DNA from 3 places in the Streptomyces sp. CNQ329 genome. Region 2 is predicted to be linked to each of the others. Evidence: riboswitches for the same ligand, from Rfam matches in the RefSeq annotation. Region 2 holds a riboswitch; each other region holds the start of a gene.

The links. A riboswitch is a leader RNA that binds a small molecule or an ion and turns the genes downstream of it on or off. The one in region 2 is predicted to bind cyclic di-AMP.
Positions count from the first base shown of each region.
Region 1: another riboswitch for cyclic di-AMP. It lies ahead of I003_RS0100660 (aggregation-promoting factor C-terminal-like domain-containing protein); the one in region 2 lies ahead of I003_RS0123465 (transglycosylase family protein).
Region 3: another riboswitch for cyclic di-AMP. It lies ahead of I003_RS0125675 (peptidoglycan DD-metalloendopeptidase family protein); the one in region 2 lies ahead of I003_RS0123465 (transglycosylase family protein).

Region 1 is NZ_AXVU01000001.1:135,021-140,717, forward strand. It holds gene I003_RS0100650 (SDR family oxidoreductase) at 1-361, shown strand, start outside; gene I003_RS0100655 (FCD domain-containing protein) at 424-1,218, shown strand; gene I003_RS0100660 (aggregation-promoting factor C-terminal-like domain-containing protein) at 1,317-2,207, opposite strand; cyclic di-AMP (ydaO/yuaA leader) riboswitch at 2,214-2,389, opposite strand; gene I003_RS0100665 (LLM class flavin-dependent oxidoreductase) at 2,493-3,149, opposite strand; gene I003_RS0100670 (DUF397 domain-containing protein) at 3,482-3,730, opposite strand; gene I003_RS0100675 (Scr1 family TA system antitoxin-like transcriptional regulator) at 3,731-4,591, opposite strand; gene I003_RS31285 (ATP-binding protein) at 4,828-5,280, shown strand; gene I003_RS0100685 (hypothetical protein) at 5,277-5,697, shown strand, end outside.
Region 2 is NZ_AXVU01000040.1:4,427-10,123, forward strand. It holds gene I003_RS0123440 (SurA N-terminal domain-containing protein) at 1-430, shown strand, start outside; gene I003_RS0123445 (nucleoside triphosphate pyrophosphohydrolase) at 508-1,590, shown strand; gene I003_RS0123450 (cytochrome P450) at 1,592-2,833, shown strand; gene I003_RS0123455 (LysM peptidoglycan-binding domain-containing protein) at 2,932-3,942, shown strand; cyclic di-AMP (ydaO/yuaA leader) riboswitch at 4,151-4,315, shown strand; gene I003_RS0123465 (transglycosylase family protein) at 4,391-5,038, shown strand; gene eno (phosphopyruvate hydratase) at 5,325-5,697, shown strand, end outside.
Region 3 is NZ_AXVU01000050.1:23,755-29,451, reverse strand. It holds gene I003_RS33210 (cytochrome) at 1-54, shown strand, start outside; gene I003_RS0125680 (cytochrome P450) at 51-1,322, shown strand; cyclic di-AMP (ydaO/yuaA leader) riboswitch at 1,692-1,834, shown strand; gene I003_RS0125675 (peptidoglycan DD-metalloendopeptidase family protein) at 1,846-2,976, shown strand; gene I003_RS0125670 (VOC family protein) at 3,186-3,551, opposite strand; gene I003_RS0125665 (carotenoid oxygenase family protein) at 3,665-5,119, opposite strand; gene I003_RS0125660 (PadR family transcriptional regulator) at 5,214-5,697, shown strand, end outside.

The DNA of each region.
Region 1 (5,697 bases), on a different contig from region 2:
CGCCCCCGGCGCCGCGGTGCTCGTCTCCTCCGTGCACGCCAGGCACGGCATCCCCGGCCACCCCGCGTACGCCGCCGCCAAGGGCGGGCTGCTGTCGCTGGCCGGCCAGCTCGCCGTCGAGTACGGCCCTTCGGTACGGGTGAACACGGTGCTGCCCGGCCCGGTGCTCACCCGGCTGTGGGACCGTGTCCCCGAAGCGGACCGCCATGCCAGCGCGGCGCAGACCGCGGCCGGGCGGCTGGGAGCGCCGGAGGAGGTGGCTTCCGCCGTCGCCTTTCTCGCCTCGCCCGAGGCGTCCTACGTCACCGGCGCGAGCCTGGTCGTCGACGGCGGCTGGAGCGTCGTAAAGTCATCCGCCTGAAACGGACGCGCCGGAGGGCGCCGGTCCACGGGAGCAGGAACGTGAGGGAGGAGCGAGCGGCCATGTCGGGTTACGCCCGTCGCGGGGTGCACGGGCAGACGGTGGAGACGCTCGCGCACCGCGTTCTCAGCGGCGAGATCGCCGAGGGCGCGACCCTCGACCTCGCCGCACTCCAGAGTGAGCTGGGCGTCAGCCTCACCGCGCTGCGCGAGTCGCTGAAGGTGCTGGCGGCCAAGGGACTCGTCGATGCCCGGCAGAAGCGCGGCACGTTCGTCCGGCCGCGCGCCGACTGGCATCTCCTCGACGCCGACGTGCTGCGCTGGCGCTTCGAGACCGCGGGCCGGCAGCAGGGCGAGGGCGCCGCCGCGCGGGCCGCCTCCCCGCTGCTGCGCGACCTGGACGAGGTGCGCGGCATCGTCGAGCCGGCGGCGGTGAGGCTCGCCGCGGTGCGCCGCACCGCGGCGGACCTGACCGCCCTGGACGCGGCGCTCGCCGCGATGGCCGGCGCGCGGGACGCGGCGGCCGGCGCCGTCGCGGCGGACCTCGCGTTCCACCGCGCCCTGCTGGCCGCCTCGCACAACGAGCTGCTGGAGCGCATGGATCTGGTCATCACCAGCGGACTGGCCGCTCGCGACCGCCTGGTGCACGGCCCCGGACACCACCCGCAGGATCCCGTGCCGGGTCACCGCGCCGTGCTGGAGGCGATACGCGCCGGGGACCCCGACGCCGCGGAGTCGGCGATGCACCGGCTCCTCGCCCAGGCGGCGCGGGACCTGGCCGAGCTGTCCGCGGCACCCGCGACCGAACCCCCGCCGTCGCCCGAGCGGTCGGCGACGGAGCGGGCGGCCGGGGCGTAGCCCGTACACCGGGTCCGTCCACGGGTGCGCCCCGCCGCACGGTGGGATCCGCGCGACGGGGCGGCAGGAGACTCACCGCGGGCCCGGGGCCCCGGGCGTCAGTACCAGTTGTTGGCCTGCCAGAACTCCCAGGCGCCGCACGGGCTGCCGTAGCGGTCGTTCATGTAGTCCAGGCCCCACTTGATCTGGGTGACCGGGTTGGTGCGCCAGTCGGCACCGGCCGAGGCCATCTTGTCGCCCGGCAGTGCCTGCATCAGACCGTACGCGCCGGAGCTGGGGTTGGTCGCGGTGTGGTCCCAGCCGCTCTCCCGCTCCACGATGTTGCTGAAGCAGGTGAACTGGTCCGCGGGTACGATCTCCCGCGCCGCCGCCTGGATGCCGGACTCGGTGGTCGGGACACTCGCCTGCGACGCCTCGGTGGCGCCCCCGGAACTCCCGGCGGACGACGAGCCGTTCGGATCGATGGACTTGCCGACCTTGCCGCCCTGGGTGTCGACCCGCAGCTCGGTGCCGACCTTCAGTGCGGCCGGGTTGTCACCGATGGCCTTCTCGTTGTCGACGTACACCCGCTGCCAGCCGCCGGGCACGTCGTACTCCGCGGCGATCTTGGCCAGCGTGTCGCCGGCGCCGACGGTGTGCTGGAGGTAACGCTGCTGCTTCTTCTCGCTCTTGGCGGCCGTCCGGTCGGCCTCGGCGGGCTTGCTCTCCGCCTTGTCCCCGCCCAGGTCCAGCTCCTGGCCCGGGAGGATCAGGTGGGGATTGTCCCCGATGGCTTCCTTGTTGGCCTCGTACAACTTCTGCCAGTCGGGCCCGAAGCCGTTGTCCTCGGCGATCTCCGAGAGGGTGTCGCCCTTCTCGACCGTGTAGGCGTGCGCGGCGGTCGCCGCGAGACTGCCGGCGACGGGCAGGGCTATGCCCACTCCCGCGGCGGCGGCGTAGCGGCGGGTGGAGCGCGACTTGGGCGCGCGCCGGGTGCCGGTTCCGGCCATGGTGGCTCGCTCTTTCTCCGACGCCTGCGAAGTGAGCTGTCGGGTTCGGGCTGGAGTTGCCCGGCCGCGTCGTGCGGTGCGGCTTCACCCCGAGTCGGGGAGTCCGGTGCGGTCCTGCCACCGTGCCTCCGGCCGACGGAGAAGTGGTTCCCCCGCTCCTGCCCGAACGGCGGTGGGGACGACGGTTCCGGGCTCCGACGGGCAGGATTCGGCGTACCGGAGCGCGGCGCTCGCGTCTGCGAACGTCACGGACACTAGGAGATCGAACGTCAGATCACAAGCGGATCACGAGGATCCACGCGTAGTCTGACGTTCCGTGGCGGCGCGTGCACGCCTGGGACGGCTGGGGCGCGTGGGACGGTTACCCGTGCATTCCCGGTGCAGCGCCTCCAGAAGAGGCTGCCCGGCCGGTACGACGAGGCCGTGCACCCCGCGCTCCGCGGCGGCGGCGAGCGCGGCCTGCCAGGCGTCGGGGTCGGCCGGCGCCGTCACCGGGGTCCACCGCCCGGCGCCCGGCTCCTCGTACCCGGGACCGGCGGGCGCGAGCCGGCGGAAGGCGGGCACCGTCGGGGCCACGGCGACGAGTTCGGCGCACCGCCGGGAGCCGGCGGCGAGCGCGAGCCGGCCGCTGCTGAGCAGCACGACGGTGGCCAGCGCCCGGGCCAGCAGGGCGGCCTGCGGGACGCTGTCGGGCAGCGCGACGACGAGCCTCGCCCGGCTCGTGGCGGTGGCCAGGGCGGCGGCGAGCGCGAGCACGTCGTGTGCCGGGTCCGGACCGCCGTCCAGCCACAGTGCGTCGGCGCCGGCGGAGTCGTACGCCGCGCACTCCGCGAGCCAGTCGGCGGGCTCCTCCGGCAGCCTGGGGAGCAGCACCCCGACACGGACCGCCCGCGCCGTGCCCGTCGTGGCGGCGCGTGGGGACGGGGGTGGAGATGCGCTCATCGTGGGCCTCCCCGGGTGGCTGATGAGAGCCATCGGGGGCATACCGTACGCCGATACGTCGCGGAAGGCAGCGCCGCGTACACCCACGGTTCATGATTCCTGGAATTTCATGTGCCGGGCCGCGCAGCGGCTTTGCGCGGGAGCGGCCCGCGAACGCCGAGGGAGGGGACCCCCCCGGGGTGTCCCCTCCCTCACTGTGCTCCCGGCCGGTGGCCCACGTCAGCGCATGCGGGCCACACCCCCGTTCGCCGGGATGGGCTCGCCGTCCGGCCCGGACGGCGAGTGGACCGGGTGGCACCGCAGTCGGTGTGCGGGCACGGCGCCGGGCGCGGTCACGCCGAGCTCCGCGAGAGCAGGAAGTCCGCTGCGCCCGCCTTGGCGCCCTCGATGAAGGCGTCCATCTCACCGGGGGTGTAGATGAGGGCGGGGCCGTCGGGGTGGGCCGAGTGCCGTACCGCTATCCGGCCGTCCTTGAGTTTCATGGCCTCGACGCAGTTGCCGCCGTTGCCGCCGCTCCACGGCTTGTGCCAGCCCTCGGTGCCGAGGTCCTCGGCCGGCATGCCGTTGTAGATGCGTTCCATTCACAGCTCCTTGCGGAAGTCCCGGAGGACGTCCTTCGTGCGTGGTGCCGTCGCCGCCTGGGCCGCCATGTGGTCCAGGGCGGCGAGGTGTGTGGCCACCTCGTGCCGGCCGTCGAGGTAGACGGCGCCGGTGAGGTACTCGGTGTAGATCATGTCCGGCAGCTCCGGCATGGCGAACCGGAAGAGGACGAAGGGGCTGTACGTGCCCGGGTGGTGCCCGCTGCGGAACTCCGCCATCTGGAGCGTGACGTTGGGCAGCGACGAGAGGTCGAGGAGCCGGTCGACCTGCGCGCGCATCACCGTGCGGTCGCCCACCGGGCGGCGCAGGACCGTTTCGTCGACGACCGCCCAGAAGCGGGGCGCGTCCTCGCGGGTGAGCAGCTCCTGACGCTCCATGCGCAGGGCGACGTGCCGCTCGATGTCCTCGGGCGTGACGCGGCCGAGGGAGCCGACCTGCAGCACGTGCCGCGCGTAGTCCTCGGTCTGCATCAGACCGGGCACGAAGTGCGGCTCGTAGGACCTGATGAGCGACGCCGCGCCCTCCAGGCTCACGTACATGCTGAACCAGTCGGGCAGGATGTCGTGGAAACGCTGCCACCAGCCGGGTTCGTTGGCCTCCTCGGTCAGCGTGACGAAGGCGTCGATCTCCTCCCGGTCGATGCCGTACGCCTGCAGCAGCACCTGCACGTACGGAACCTTCAGCGCGACCTCGGCGGTCTCCATCCGGCGCACCGTGGCCGGGGCGACGCGCAGGGTCCGGGCGGCCTCCTCGCGTTTGAGTCCGGCCCGCTCGCGCAGCTCCTGAAGCCGCTTGCCGAGCACGACCTGCCCCACGGTCGGCGCGGACCGCGGTTCGCTCACGCCACTACCTCCCTGTCGGACTGCCTCCAGCAGTGTGCCACGCCCCCGGGCTTGACGGACACAGTGCAACGGCAACTCTGAAAATTTCACAGTGCGGGTTGCCAAGTGGCCACGGCGGGGCCATAGTTTGGAACGTGAGCCAGTCCACACAGCCGCATCACACGGGGGTCGTGACACAGGACCCCGGCTTGCCGGGGGCCCGTTCGGGGGCCGATGCGGCGAGGTGCGGTTTCGAGGTGCCAGGCAGGGCGGACGCCGTCACGGTGGCCCGCCGCCTGGCCCGCGAGCAACTGCACCGCTGGGGGGTGGAGGGCGAGGTCGGCGACAGCGCCACCCTCGTTCTCTCGGAACTGGTGACCAACGCACTGCTGCATACGGGGAGTCGGCGCATAGGGTGCGAGCTGCACTGCAGCGCCGACCGCCTGCGGCTGGCCGTCACCGACCAGGGTGCCGAGCCGGGAATCCTGCGGGTGCAGCGGTCGTCCGCGGACGAGCAGGGTCGGGGGCTCCTGCTCGTCACCGCGGTGAGCAGTAGCTGGGGGGCGTATGACGCCCGGCCCGGCCCGGGGCTGGTGGTTTGGGCGGAGCTGTTGCGGGAGTCGCCGGCGGCCGGGGGAGCCGTCGCACCGCGCGTTCCGGCCGGCAGCTCCGGGGCCGGCCGGGCGTTCGGCGGACGGGCCGCCGGATGAGGCGCACCGGGCCCGGGAGCCGGCTCCGGCTGGCCGTGCCGGGTGCGGGTGCCGCGCCGCTCGGCTGTGACGCGGTGGGCGTGCCGGAGCGGATCGGGTACGACGTGATGGCCCGGCTGCCCCGCGTCGGCTGCGTCTTCGCCGACGGCAGCCGGTGGTGGTGGATCGTGCCGGCCGGCTCCGGCACCGGTCTGCAGTGGCCGCGGAGCGTGGACTACGCCCCGGGCGCCGCCGTCTCCGAAGCGGCGGCCGGCGGGGGCGGCGCAGTGGCCGTGCCGCGGCTGGTGCACCGGCCGGCGGACGGTGTTCCGTACACGCCGCCGATCCCGCTGTACGTGCTGGTCTGCCGGCGTACGGGTGTCGAGCCGGCCTGGTCCTGCGACGTCGCCCGGGTCGCCGCGGGCCGCAGCGACGCCG
Region 2 (5,697 bases):
GGACACGCTGAACACGATGCTCCAGGGCCGGGTCATCGAGCGGGCCGCGGAGAACTACGACGTCAGCGTCCCCCGCGCGCAGGTGCAGCGCACGCGCCGGGACGAGGCGGATTCGGTCGGCGGCGCGAAGCAGCTCGAAGCGATGTACCTCCAGCAGTACAGCATCCCGCCGGAGGCTCTCGACAAGCACTACGAGCAGCAGCTCATGGTGCAGCGGCTGGTGGAGAAGCTCGGCATCAACCCGCAGACGCAGGACGGCCAGGCACGGCTCGGCGGGGTGCTGGTCGAGGCGTCGAAGGACCTGGGCATCGACGTCAGCCCGCGGTTCGGCAAGTGGGACAACGACCAGGTGCGGCTGGCGCAGGCCGACACCCCGTGGATCAAGCAGGTCAGCGCCACCGCGGAGGGCGGCATCATCCCGCAGCAGTGACCGGTCGGCGGCCCGTGGGACGCCCGTGGCCGGGCGGCCGGCGCCGGTTGTCGGCGGCGTCCGTTACGGTCGGGGACGTGACCGGCCGAATCATCCTGCTGACCACCACCCACCGCATCGCCCCCGGGCTGCTGTCCTGGCCCGCGTGGGAGGCGCTGCGCGGCGCCGACCGCGTGCTGTGCGCCGACGCCGCGCATCCGCAGGTGCCGTATCTGCGGGACGCGGGCATCGCGGTGGAGACAGCCACGCCCGAGGCGCGCGAGCTGGTCGACGCCTGCGCCGGTGGCGCCACCGTCGTCGTGGTCGCCGCGGCCGACGGCGAGCCCCGGCTGACGGACGGGCTGGCCCGGCTGGCGGGCTCGGGACGGGTGGAGATGCCGTCGCTGGAGCTGCTGCCCGGGTCGTACGACCTGCCGGGGGCCCGTCTGGTCGACGTGGTCCAGGTGATGGACCGGATCCGGCGCGAGTGCCCCTGGAGCAGCGGGCAGACCAGCGCGGGACTGGCGAAGCACAGCCTGGAAGAGGCGTACGAGCTGGTCGAGGAGATCGAGGCGGGGGACAGGGAGGCGGTCCGCGAGGAGCTGGGGGACGTGCTGCTGCAGGTCGTCTTCCACGCCAGGATCGCGGAGGAGGACCCCGAGGAGCCCTTCTCCATCGACGACGTGGCGGGCACCCTCGTGGAGAAGCTGGTCCGGCGTCATCCGCACGTCTTCGGCGACGCGGTCGCCGAGACCCCGGCGGACGTGAAGGAGCACTGGCTGCGCGAGAAGGCGAGGGAGAAGAGCCGTACGTCGGTCACGGAGGGCGTACCGCTGGCACAGCCTGCGCTGTCTCTGGTGGCGAAGCTGGCGGGCCGCGCCCGCACGGCGGGCCTGGCCGTGGCCGGGGCGCCCGTGGACGGATTCGGCGCCGAACTGCTCGCGCTGGCGCTGCGGGCCGAGGCACAGGGCGTCGAGCCGGAGACGGCGCTGCGGGCGGCGGCGCGTACGTACCGCGAGGCGATCCGCGCGGCGGAGAAGGCGGATACGGCGGAGCCGGCCGCCGCGGACGGCCCCGCCGGCCCCGAGGCGGCCGAGGACCCGTCCGCCGAGCAACCGTCCGCCGGCGACCCCGCCTCCGACGGCCCGGCCGCCTCCGGCGGCCCCTCCGGTGCCCGCTGACGTGTCCGCTCCGCCCGTGGGCGAGGGGCCCCGGCCCGCGCTCTTCAGCTGGGAGTTCGCCTCCGACCCCTACCCCGCGTACGCCTGGCTGCGTACCCACGCGCCCGTCCATCGCGCCACCGTGCCCAGCGGCGTCGACGCCTGGCTCGTCACCCGCTACGCGGACGCCCGCCAGGCCCTCGCCGACCCGCGGCTGTCCAAGAACCCCGCGCACCACGACAGCGACAAGACCGGCATCCCCGGCGAGCGCAGCGCCGGTCTCATGACCCACCTGCTCAACATCGACCCGCCCGATCACACCCGGTTGCGCCGGCTGGTCTCCCAGGCGTTCACGCCCCGCCGCGTCGCCGCCTTCGCGCCCCGCGTGCAGGAGCTGACCGACCGCCTCATCGACGGCTTCGCGGACCGCGGCGAGGCCGACCTCATCCACGAGTTCGCCTTCCCGCTGCCGATCTACGCCATCTGCGACCTCCTGGGCGTCCCGGCGGAGGACCAGGACGACTTCCGCGACTGGGCCGCCGTGATGCTGCACCACGGCAAGGGCCCCCGCGGCGGCGTCGCCCGCGCCGTGAAGAAGATGCGCGCCTATCTCGCCGAGCTGATCCACCGCAAGCGCGCGGCACTTCGCGCCGGCGACGCCGCGGACGACGATCTGATCTCCGGTCTCATCCGCGCCTCCGACGAGGGCGAGAAGCTGACGGAGAACGAGGCCGCCGCCATGGCGTTCATCCTGCTCTTCGCCGGCTTCGAGACCACCGTCAACCTGATCGGCAACGGCACGTACGCCCTCCTCACCCACCCCGCCGAGCGCGCCCGGCTGGCCGCCGAGCCCGCGCTTCTGCCCTCGGCGGTGGAGGAACTGCTGCGCTACGACGGCCCGGTGGAGCTGGCGACGTGGCGGTTCGCCACCAAGCCGCTGGAGATCGGCGGGCAGCGCGTCGCCGTGGGCGACCCCGTGCTCGTCGTGCTGGCCGCCGCCGACCGCGACCCCGCCCGCTTCGCCGACCCGGACACCCTGGACCTGTCCCGGCGTGACAATCAGCACCTGGGCTACGGCCACGGCATCCACTACTGCCTCGGTGCCCCCCTCGCCCGGCTCGAAGCGCGGACCGCCCTCGGTACCCTGCTGCGCCGCCTTCCCGACCTGCGGCTCGCCGTCGAGACGTCCGAATTGCGGTGGCGCGGAGGGCTCATCATGCGCGGCCTTCGGACACTGCCGGTGCACTTCGGGCCAACTCTGTGATCCGCGCGTGACTATCAGGCGATCAACTTGTGATCGGGGGGGCTTCGGTATTAAGTTCGGCCACTGGTTCGAACACACAGGGAACGAAAGGCACTCGCATGCGCTCGGGTAACGGACGCCACCGACGTCCCCGCCAGGCCCCCGCGTTCGTCGTCGCCGCCGGTGCGACCGGGGCGGGTCTCGCCCTGCCGCTGCTGGGCGCGGGCGGCGCGAGCGCCGCCGACGCCGGCACGTGGGACCGGGTCGCCGAGTGCGAGAGCGGCGGGCTGTGGAGCGCCGACGAGGGCAACGGATACTACGGCGGCCTGCAGTTGACGATGGACATGTGGCAGGAGTACGGCGGCGAGGAGTTCGCCTCGCAGCCCGACTTCGCCAGCCGGGCGCAGCAGATCACGGTCGCCGAGCGCATCCTTGCCGGCATGGGCGCCGACAAGGCGTGGCCGGAGTGCGCCGAGGACGCCGGGCTGCACGGTGACGACACGGTGCCCGAGGTCGACCCCGGCGCCGAACTGCCGCTGCCGCCCACCCTGGTCCCCGGCACCGGCGCCACGGACCGCGGGGACGAGGACCGGGACGAGGACCGGGACACGGACCGCAAGGGCGAGCGCGGGGACGGGAAGTCCAGAGGCGGCAAGCACCGCGGCGCCCAGGACCCGGACGAGCGCGAGGGCGGCCCCGGCGAGTGGGCCGGCCAGGACTCCGAGACCACGGACGCCTCCGGGGGCTCCGGCCGGCACCGCGCCCCGGACGCCTCCGCGACCCCCACCCCCTCCGGCGTCCCGTCCTCGCCCGGCATCCCCGAGACCCCGCGCGAGGCCGTCGAGACCCCCGGAGCCTCCCAGTCGCCCGACGAGACCGAGCTGCCGGACCCCGGCCGCGAGTGGATCGCCGAGATCCCCGGCGACACGGAGAAGCGCGGCGGTCGTGAGAGCGGCGAGTCCGGTGACGGCAGTTATACCGTCCGACCGGGTGACACTCTCTCGGATATCGCCAGCGAGCTTTCGCTCACGGGTGGATGGTCCGAGTTGTACGACGGGAACAAGAACGCACTCGGTGAGGACCCCGACAACATCAAGCCTGGTCAGGAACTCGAATTGCGCGGGAACTGAACGGGCCGCGCATGAAGTCGGTGCTCATTAGTCATATTTGACGTTATCGGCTGACCGGGCTACCTGACGGACCGAAAACCGGGCGTGGCGCTTTCCGGGGTCTTTGAATCGCACACCCCTATGTGCTTACCGTCACATCGCTCGCCAACGCGAGCCCCGGTGATCGCCTCACGCCGAATCCTGTCGGCGTTCACCCGGGCCACCTGTGCATGAAGCACCGCTGACAGGAGCGGGGGACCCACGGTAAGTGCCGCTCCGGTCCAACGAGAAGGCGGACCGGGCGGCTTGGGGTCAAGCCGCACGCTCGACGTACGGCCGGGCACTCACAGCCCGCACCCGACAGCTCACCTCGCAGGCGTCGGTGAGAAAGAGCATCATGCTTCTTCCTGCCGCAACGGGTAAGCACCGCCGGCCCGCCGCACAGGCACGCCTTGGCACACACTCCCGCATGGCCGTTCTCGTCGGCGCCACCGGAACCGCGATCGGGCTGCCGGTACTCGGCGCCCAGGACGCGGTCTCGGCGCCCATCGATACCTGGGAACGGGTCGCCGCGTGCGAGTCCGGAGGAGAATGGGCGACGAATACCGGGAACGGCTATTTCGGCGGTATCCAGTTCTCCCAGTCGAGCTGGGACGCCGCCGGCGGCCGCAGCTACGCCCCGCGCGCCGACCTGGCGACGAAGCAGCAGCAGATCGCCGTCGCCGAGCGGCTGCTGTCCATGCAGGGACCGGGCGCGTGGCCCCACTGCGGCCCGCGCGCGGGCCTGGCCGCCGGCAGCCCGGCCGCCGGGCAGATCGTCCCGCCGATGCCGCACGGGGCACCGGAGCAAGCGCAGACCCCGGCCCAGGCGGCCCCGCAGGCGCAGGAAGAGGCCCCGCAGGGCACCGCGGCGCGCGGTGCCGGCGAGCAGACGCAGCCGGAGTCCCGCACGGTCTTCCGCGGCTTCTACTACGAGGTCCGCGAGGGCGACACCCTCGACGACATCGCCCGGCGGCACGGCGCGGAGAGCTGGCAGCAGTTGTACGAGGACAACAAGACGGTCATCGGCGCGAACCCCGACCTGATCCGGCCCGGCCAGAAACTGAAGGTGGGCTAGCCCGGCGCGCGGGCGGGCCGCCCCGGACCGCGAACCGGCCGGCCCGCCCGCGCTGTGTGCACCGCCGCCCCCTGCCCCCGGCACGCCGCCGCGGTACGGCGCGGCCGTCCCGGCCCGTCCGGTGCGCGGGCCGGGACGACCACGCCGTACGGTGCACGCCCTCACGCCCGCCCGGGGCGCGAACCGTCTCGTACCGCGGAATGCGGCCGGGTACGCGCGGGAGCCGTCACCCCGGGCGGCTAGGCTCAGGGCGGAACCCGTAGCGAATCCCTCCGAAGGAGACACCGTGCCGTCCATCGACGTCGTCGTAGCCCGAGAGATTCTCGACTCCCGCGGCAACCCCACGGTCGAGGTCGAGGTCGGCCTCGACGACGGCAGCACCGGCCGTGCTGCCGTCCCGTCCGGCGCCTCCACCGGTGCCTTCGAGGCCCTGGAGCTGCGCGACGGGGACAAGGCCCGCTACGGCGGGAAGGGCGTGGAGAAGGCCGTGCTCGCCGTCATCGAGCAGATCGGTCCCGAGCTGGTGGGCTACGACGCCACCGAGCAGCGCCTCATCGACCAGGCGATGTTCGACCTCGACGCCACCCCCGACAAGTCCTCCCTCGGTGCCAACGCCATCCTCGGCGTCTCGCTCGCCGTCGCGCACGCCGCCTCGGAGG
Region 3 (5,697 bases), on a different contig from region 2:
ACCGCGCTGCCGGTCACCTTCACCCCCGTACGCGCCGCAGGAGGCCCTTCGTGAACTGCCCGCACGCCGCCGGCTCCGCCGCCGCCCCCGCCGCCTCCGGGGCCCTCCCCGAGCCGCTGGCCATCGACCCCCTCGTACGCGACCTCGCGGGGGAGACCGCGCACCTGTGCGCCGCCGCCCCGCTCACCCGGATCGAACTGCTGGGCGCGCCCGCGTGGACCGTCACACGGCACGCGGAGGCGCGGCAACTGCTCACCGACAGCCGGCTGGTCAAGGACATCGGCGCCTGGCGGCTGTGGCAGACGGGCGAGGTCACGGCGGAGTGGCCGCTGATCGGGATGGTCAACCCGGGCCGGTCGATGTTCACGGTCGACGGCGCCGAGCACCGGCGGCTGCGCGCCAAGACGGCGCAGGCCATCACCCCGCGGCGGCTCGACGCGCTGCGGCCGGTGGTCGAGCGGGTGACGGCCGAGCTGCTGGACGCCCTGGCGTCCGCGGCGGCCGAAGGCGACGGGGTCGTCGACCTCAAGGAGGTCTTCGCGCAGCCGCTGCCGATGCGGGTGGTGTGCGCGCTCATGGGCGTCGCGGAATCGGAGATACCGCGGCAGATGCGGCTGTGGAAGGCGTTCTTCTCCATGCTCACGCCGCAGGACGAGCGGCTTGCGGTGATGGCGGAGCTGGACCGCGTGTTCACGGAGATGGTGCGGCAGAAGACCGCGGCCCCCGCCGACGACCTCACCAGCGCACTGATCTTCGCCGACGAGGGCGGTGAGCCGCTGACCGAGGAAGAGGTCGTCGGCAACCTGAAGTCGATGATCGCCGCCGGGCACGAGACCACGATCACGCTCCTGCTCACCACCGTGCGCGGGCTGCTCAGCCACCCCGAGCAGCTCGCCATGGTCCGCGAGGGCACGGTGACGTGGGAGACGGCGATCGAGGAGGCGCTGCGCTACGACCCGCCCGTGACCCACCTGCTGATGCGGTTCGCGACGGAGGACATCGAGATCGCCGGCACGGTGATCGAGAAGGGCGAGGGCGTCGTCATCTCCTACCGCGCGATCGGGCGCGACGCCGGGCACCACGGGGCGGACGTGGACGCCTTCGACGTGACCCGGCCGACGCCGATCCGCCACATGACCTTCGGCCACGGGCCGCACATCTGCCCCGGCGCGGCCCTGTCGCGGCTGGAGGCGGCGGTGGCGCTGCCGGCGCTCTTCGCCCGCTTCCCCGAGCTGCGGCCGGCGGTGCCGGTGGGGGAGATCCGGAACCTGCCGGTGCTGACGCAGAACGACCTGGAGTCCTTCCCGGTACGGCTCTCCTGACGGCGGGGGCGGCTGAGGCGCGCCCCCGCCCGGCCCGTACCCCGTACTCCGTACCCCCGTTCGGGACGTTTTCGAGTGCGCCATCGCTGCCCTCGCGCGGACACGCTCCGTAGCGGAACAGCGCCCCTCCGCATAACAACTGATGCACGATCAGCTAACGACCGGACTTCTTCCCGTGTTACCGAGGCGTCAACTTGTCCGTTTCCGCTGGTACATGCCCGGATCGTCCGCGGTAAAGCACAACTGAATAACGGGAACGACTTGGAATCGAACGCCGTCGTCCGCTAGCGTGCGGTAACGCAGCGCGGTCGTCACTGCCGCCGCAAGAGGCGGCACCGTGCGCCGTCGCCGAATCCCGAACGCGAAACAACTGCAGCAACGGCAACACCTAGGGAACCGGGGAACCACCACCTTGGGGTGAATCGGGCCAACCTCCGCCAGGAGGCGGCCTGTAGGAGACCTTCCTGCTCCGAACCCGTCAGCTAACCCGGTAGGCGAGAAGGAAGGAAAGGAGTACGCCTTCGTGGCGTCCTACAGGCCTGGGCCTGGCTACGGCCATGGCTATGACGAGTACGGCTACGACGGTTATGCGTCCGGCGGTCACGCCCCCGAGGGGTATGCGCCCGCCGACTACGCCGTCGAAGAGCCGGTCCCGGTCGATGAAGTCTTTCCCGAGGACGACCTTCCGTCCCGCGGCCGTCGGCGCCTGGCAAAGCAGCGCGGCGGCAGCATGGCCCGCAGCGGCGCCGTACTCGGCGTCGGCGTCTTCGCCGCCGTCGGCGCGGGCAGCATGGCCACGGCGCAGGAGAAGCCGCCGGTCGCGATATCCATGCCCGACCAGGTGAACGCCGTCGCGAGCGAGATCAGCGCGCAGCTCCCGGACGCGGAGAGCCTGCCGGGCGTCGGCGACCTGATGCCGAGCGAGGAGCCCGCCTCCGACTCGGTCGTCACCACGGCACCGCTCACCCAGGTCAGCTACGCCGGCGACGCCGGGGCCGACACCGCGACCCAGTCCGCCGACTCCGGCGAGGCCCTGCGGGCACGCATCCTGCAGCAGGCCGACCAGCAGCAGGCGGAGGCCGACGCCTCTGCCCGCGCCGCCGCCGAGGCCGAGGCCGCCAAGCAGGCGGCCGAGGAGGCCGCCGAGGCGAAGGCCGAGGAAGAGGAGCGCCAGCGCAAGCTGGAGGAGGAGCGCCGCCGCAAGGCGGAGGAGGAGGCCCGCCGCAAGGCGGAGGCAGAGCGCCTCGCCAAGCTCGCCGCCAGCTACGTCGCCCCGCTTTCCAACTACACGCTCACCTCCAGCTTCGGCGAGTCCGGCGACATGTGGGCCGCGGGCCACACGGGCCAGGACTTCGCCGCCTCCACCGGCACCCCGGTCAAGGCCGTACACGGCGGCACGATCACCGAGGCCGGCTGGGCCGGCTCGTACGGCTACCGCATCGTCCTCACGCTCGAAGACGGCACCGAAATCTGGTACTGCCACCTGTCCTCCATCATCCAGTCCTCCGGCGAGGTCACGACCGCCGACGTCATCGGGCGCGTAGGCGCCACGGGCAACGTCACCGGCCCGCACCTGCACCTGGAGGTACGACCCGGCGGCGGGGACGCAGTGGACCCCCTCGCCTGGCTGCGCAACAACGGCGCCCCGGTCTGACCGACGCGGCGGGCCCGGCGCCCCGGCCCTGATGGCCGGGACCCGGACCTGCCCGCACGGAAGACCGCAAGCCCCCATATACCTCTCTCCCACGTCTCTGGCGTGTCCGTACGCACCTTCCCCCCGTGGCGTCCGGATGCGCACCGAGACCGCCGGCGGCCCTGGTGGCCGACCCCCCGACACCAGGGCCGTCGGCCTTTTCCCGGGACCTACTCCCCGGGCCCGCAGAGACAGAACGGATGCCCGGCCGGATCGGCGAACACCGGACACGTGCCACCGACGTCGGAAAGCGGCGTGGCCCCGAGCCGCAGCGCCAGCTCACTCGCGGCCACGGAATCGTCGACGCCGAAGCAGATGTGCATCTGCTGGGGATACCTACGCTCGAAGTCGGGCCAGAGCGGCGGCCGGTAGCCGTCGACTACCTCGAATGCCAGCCGTGGAAAGCTGTCTTCGTCCTTGGCGATCACCATCCAGTCCTCACGAATGATCCGCATGCCGAGAAGCTGCGTGTAGAAGTCGGCAAGCTCGCGGGCGTCGGCGCAGTCCAGCACGATGTTCCTGACGTAGGCGTTCATGGCGGCAACCCTGCCACGCCCCCCTGAGACCGTCATGAGAAGCCACCCGGTGAACCGCACCCCCCAGCGCACCCGCCACACCGGCCCACGGGAAGGAAACGCTCAACCCCGGTTCACGGGTGCCGGCGGCCGGTGAACATGCCGTGGAGACCGAACGGCACCGCGTGCGGTACCTCCGCCCGTGCCAACTCGGCGTATGTTCTGGCGTCCAGCACCAGCAGGAACGAGGTGCCCGCCGCCGCGTCAAGGACCACGGACAGCACCACCCCGTCATCCTCACCGGCGGCGTCCGGCGCGGCCGTCGGCGCCCCCACGAAGACCGGCTCGCCGGGATAGCAGCCCTCCTCCGACCAGGTCAGCGTGTCACCGGTGGTCACATCGAGCTTCACGAGCTGGTCGATGAAGTGGGCACTGCTGCGGTCCCGCGCGCCCACGCCGTACGCGTACCGGTAGGGGGAGCCATTGTGTCGCGCGTAGGAGATGCGCGGCAGTTCGAGGCTCTCCTCCGACAGCCGCTGCACGCCGACACTCCCACCGCCGGCGCTGTCGCCGTTGCCCTTGCCGACAGGGATCCGGTAGCGGGTGGGCAGCGCCGACGGGATGCCGCCGCCCGCGTGCAGCCGGTCCAGATACAGCGCGTCGATGATCGAGGCATCGTCGTACGAGCAGATGTCGAGCACCACGTCATCGCCGTCGTCGAAAGCGTTGATGTGGTGGAACGCGAAGAACGCGGGCCCTTCGTATGTGCCGCGCACGGACCCGTCGCGGGAGTCCATGACCGTGAAGCGGGTGCCGCGCTCCGGCTCCCAGCGGTAGTTCTCGATGAACGGGCGGCCGCTGAGCACGATGCTCAGCGGATTCACCACGAGCGGGAACTCCGCCAGGACGACATGCCGCCGGGTGAGGGCGAAGCTGTGCATGTACGAGGGGCGGGTGACCCTGCGGCTGCCGATCAGCTCGCGGGTGGTGCCCGAGGCCCGCTGACGGTAGATGCGGTACTCACTCGTGCGCGAGAAGTGCAGCACGTAGTTGACCAGGTCGCCGGTGGCCGGATCCTGGTGCGGGTGCGCGGTGGTCAACTGCCCGCTCAGGTCGTCGTCGTAGCCGACCACACCGGCGGTCGCCAGCGTGTCGGGGTCGAACGCCACCGGCAGCGGCGTTTCGGTCAGGGCCACGTAGCGGTCGCCGAAGCGGGTGAGGTTGACGTTGGCGTTCGTGGTGGGCTTGCGCGCGAAGCGGGTGAAGAAACGGGCGAACAGCGAGCGGCACGGGTCGGTGGCGAACTCCGGGAAGGAGATCCGCCCCGCTGCCATGGCGCGGTTGGCGGGGGTGTCGAGGTAGCGGCTGGCGTAGGAGACCCGGCCACCTTCGAAGGTGAAGCGGTGCAGCATCGCCTGGCCGTCGAACCAGTGGCGTACGGACCGTTCGCCCGCGTCGAACCGGGCCGGGCCGTTGCGCAGCAGACTGCCCTCCAGCCAGCCCGGGAGCGCGCCCCTGACCGGCAGTTCCCCGATGGTGGTCTCGTCGCCCAGGGTGCGGAACCCGATGCTGTGGGCCGATGCGTTCATCGCCTTCGCCTCCTCGCGGCGACATGACACAATGGACTGTGCGTGCTCCTCCATCGCACACCGTCCACAGTGGAATGTCAACGGAAAGAACCTGATGGCCGACCTCAATCCCACCGCCGCATCGCTCCTCGGCTTCCTGCACGCCGGGGAGGCCAGCGGATACGAGCTGGTGAACACCGCGCAGCAACTCATCGGTGACTTCTGGACCCTCACCAGGAGCCAGGTCTACCGGGAGCTGGCCGTACTCGCCCAGCGCGGTCTCGTCGAGGCGGGTCCGCCGGGGCCCCGGTCGCGGCAGCCGTACCGGCTCACCGACGCCGGTCGCGCCGCCTTCAGCGCCTGGCTCGCCGAGCCGCCGGGCGCCGAACAGATCCGCTACCCGCTCCTCCTCACCCTCGCCTTCGGCTCCGCCCTGGACCGCGACCGGCTGAACGGATTCCTCGCGGACCACCGCACCGCCCACGAAAAGCGGCTCGCCGACTACCGGGAGAAACAGGCCCACGGCGTCCCCGACCGCTTCACCGAGGCCACCCTCGCCTTCGGCATCCGCTACGAGGAAGGCGTCCTGGCCTGGATGG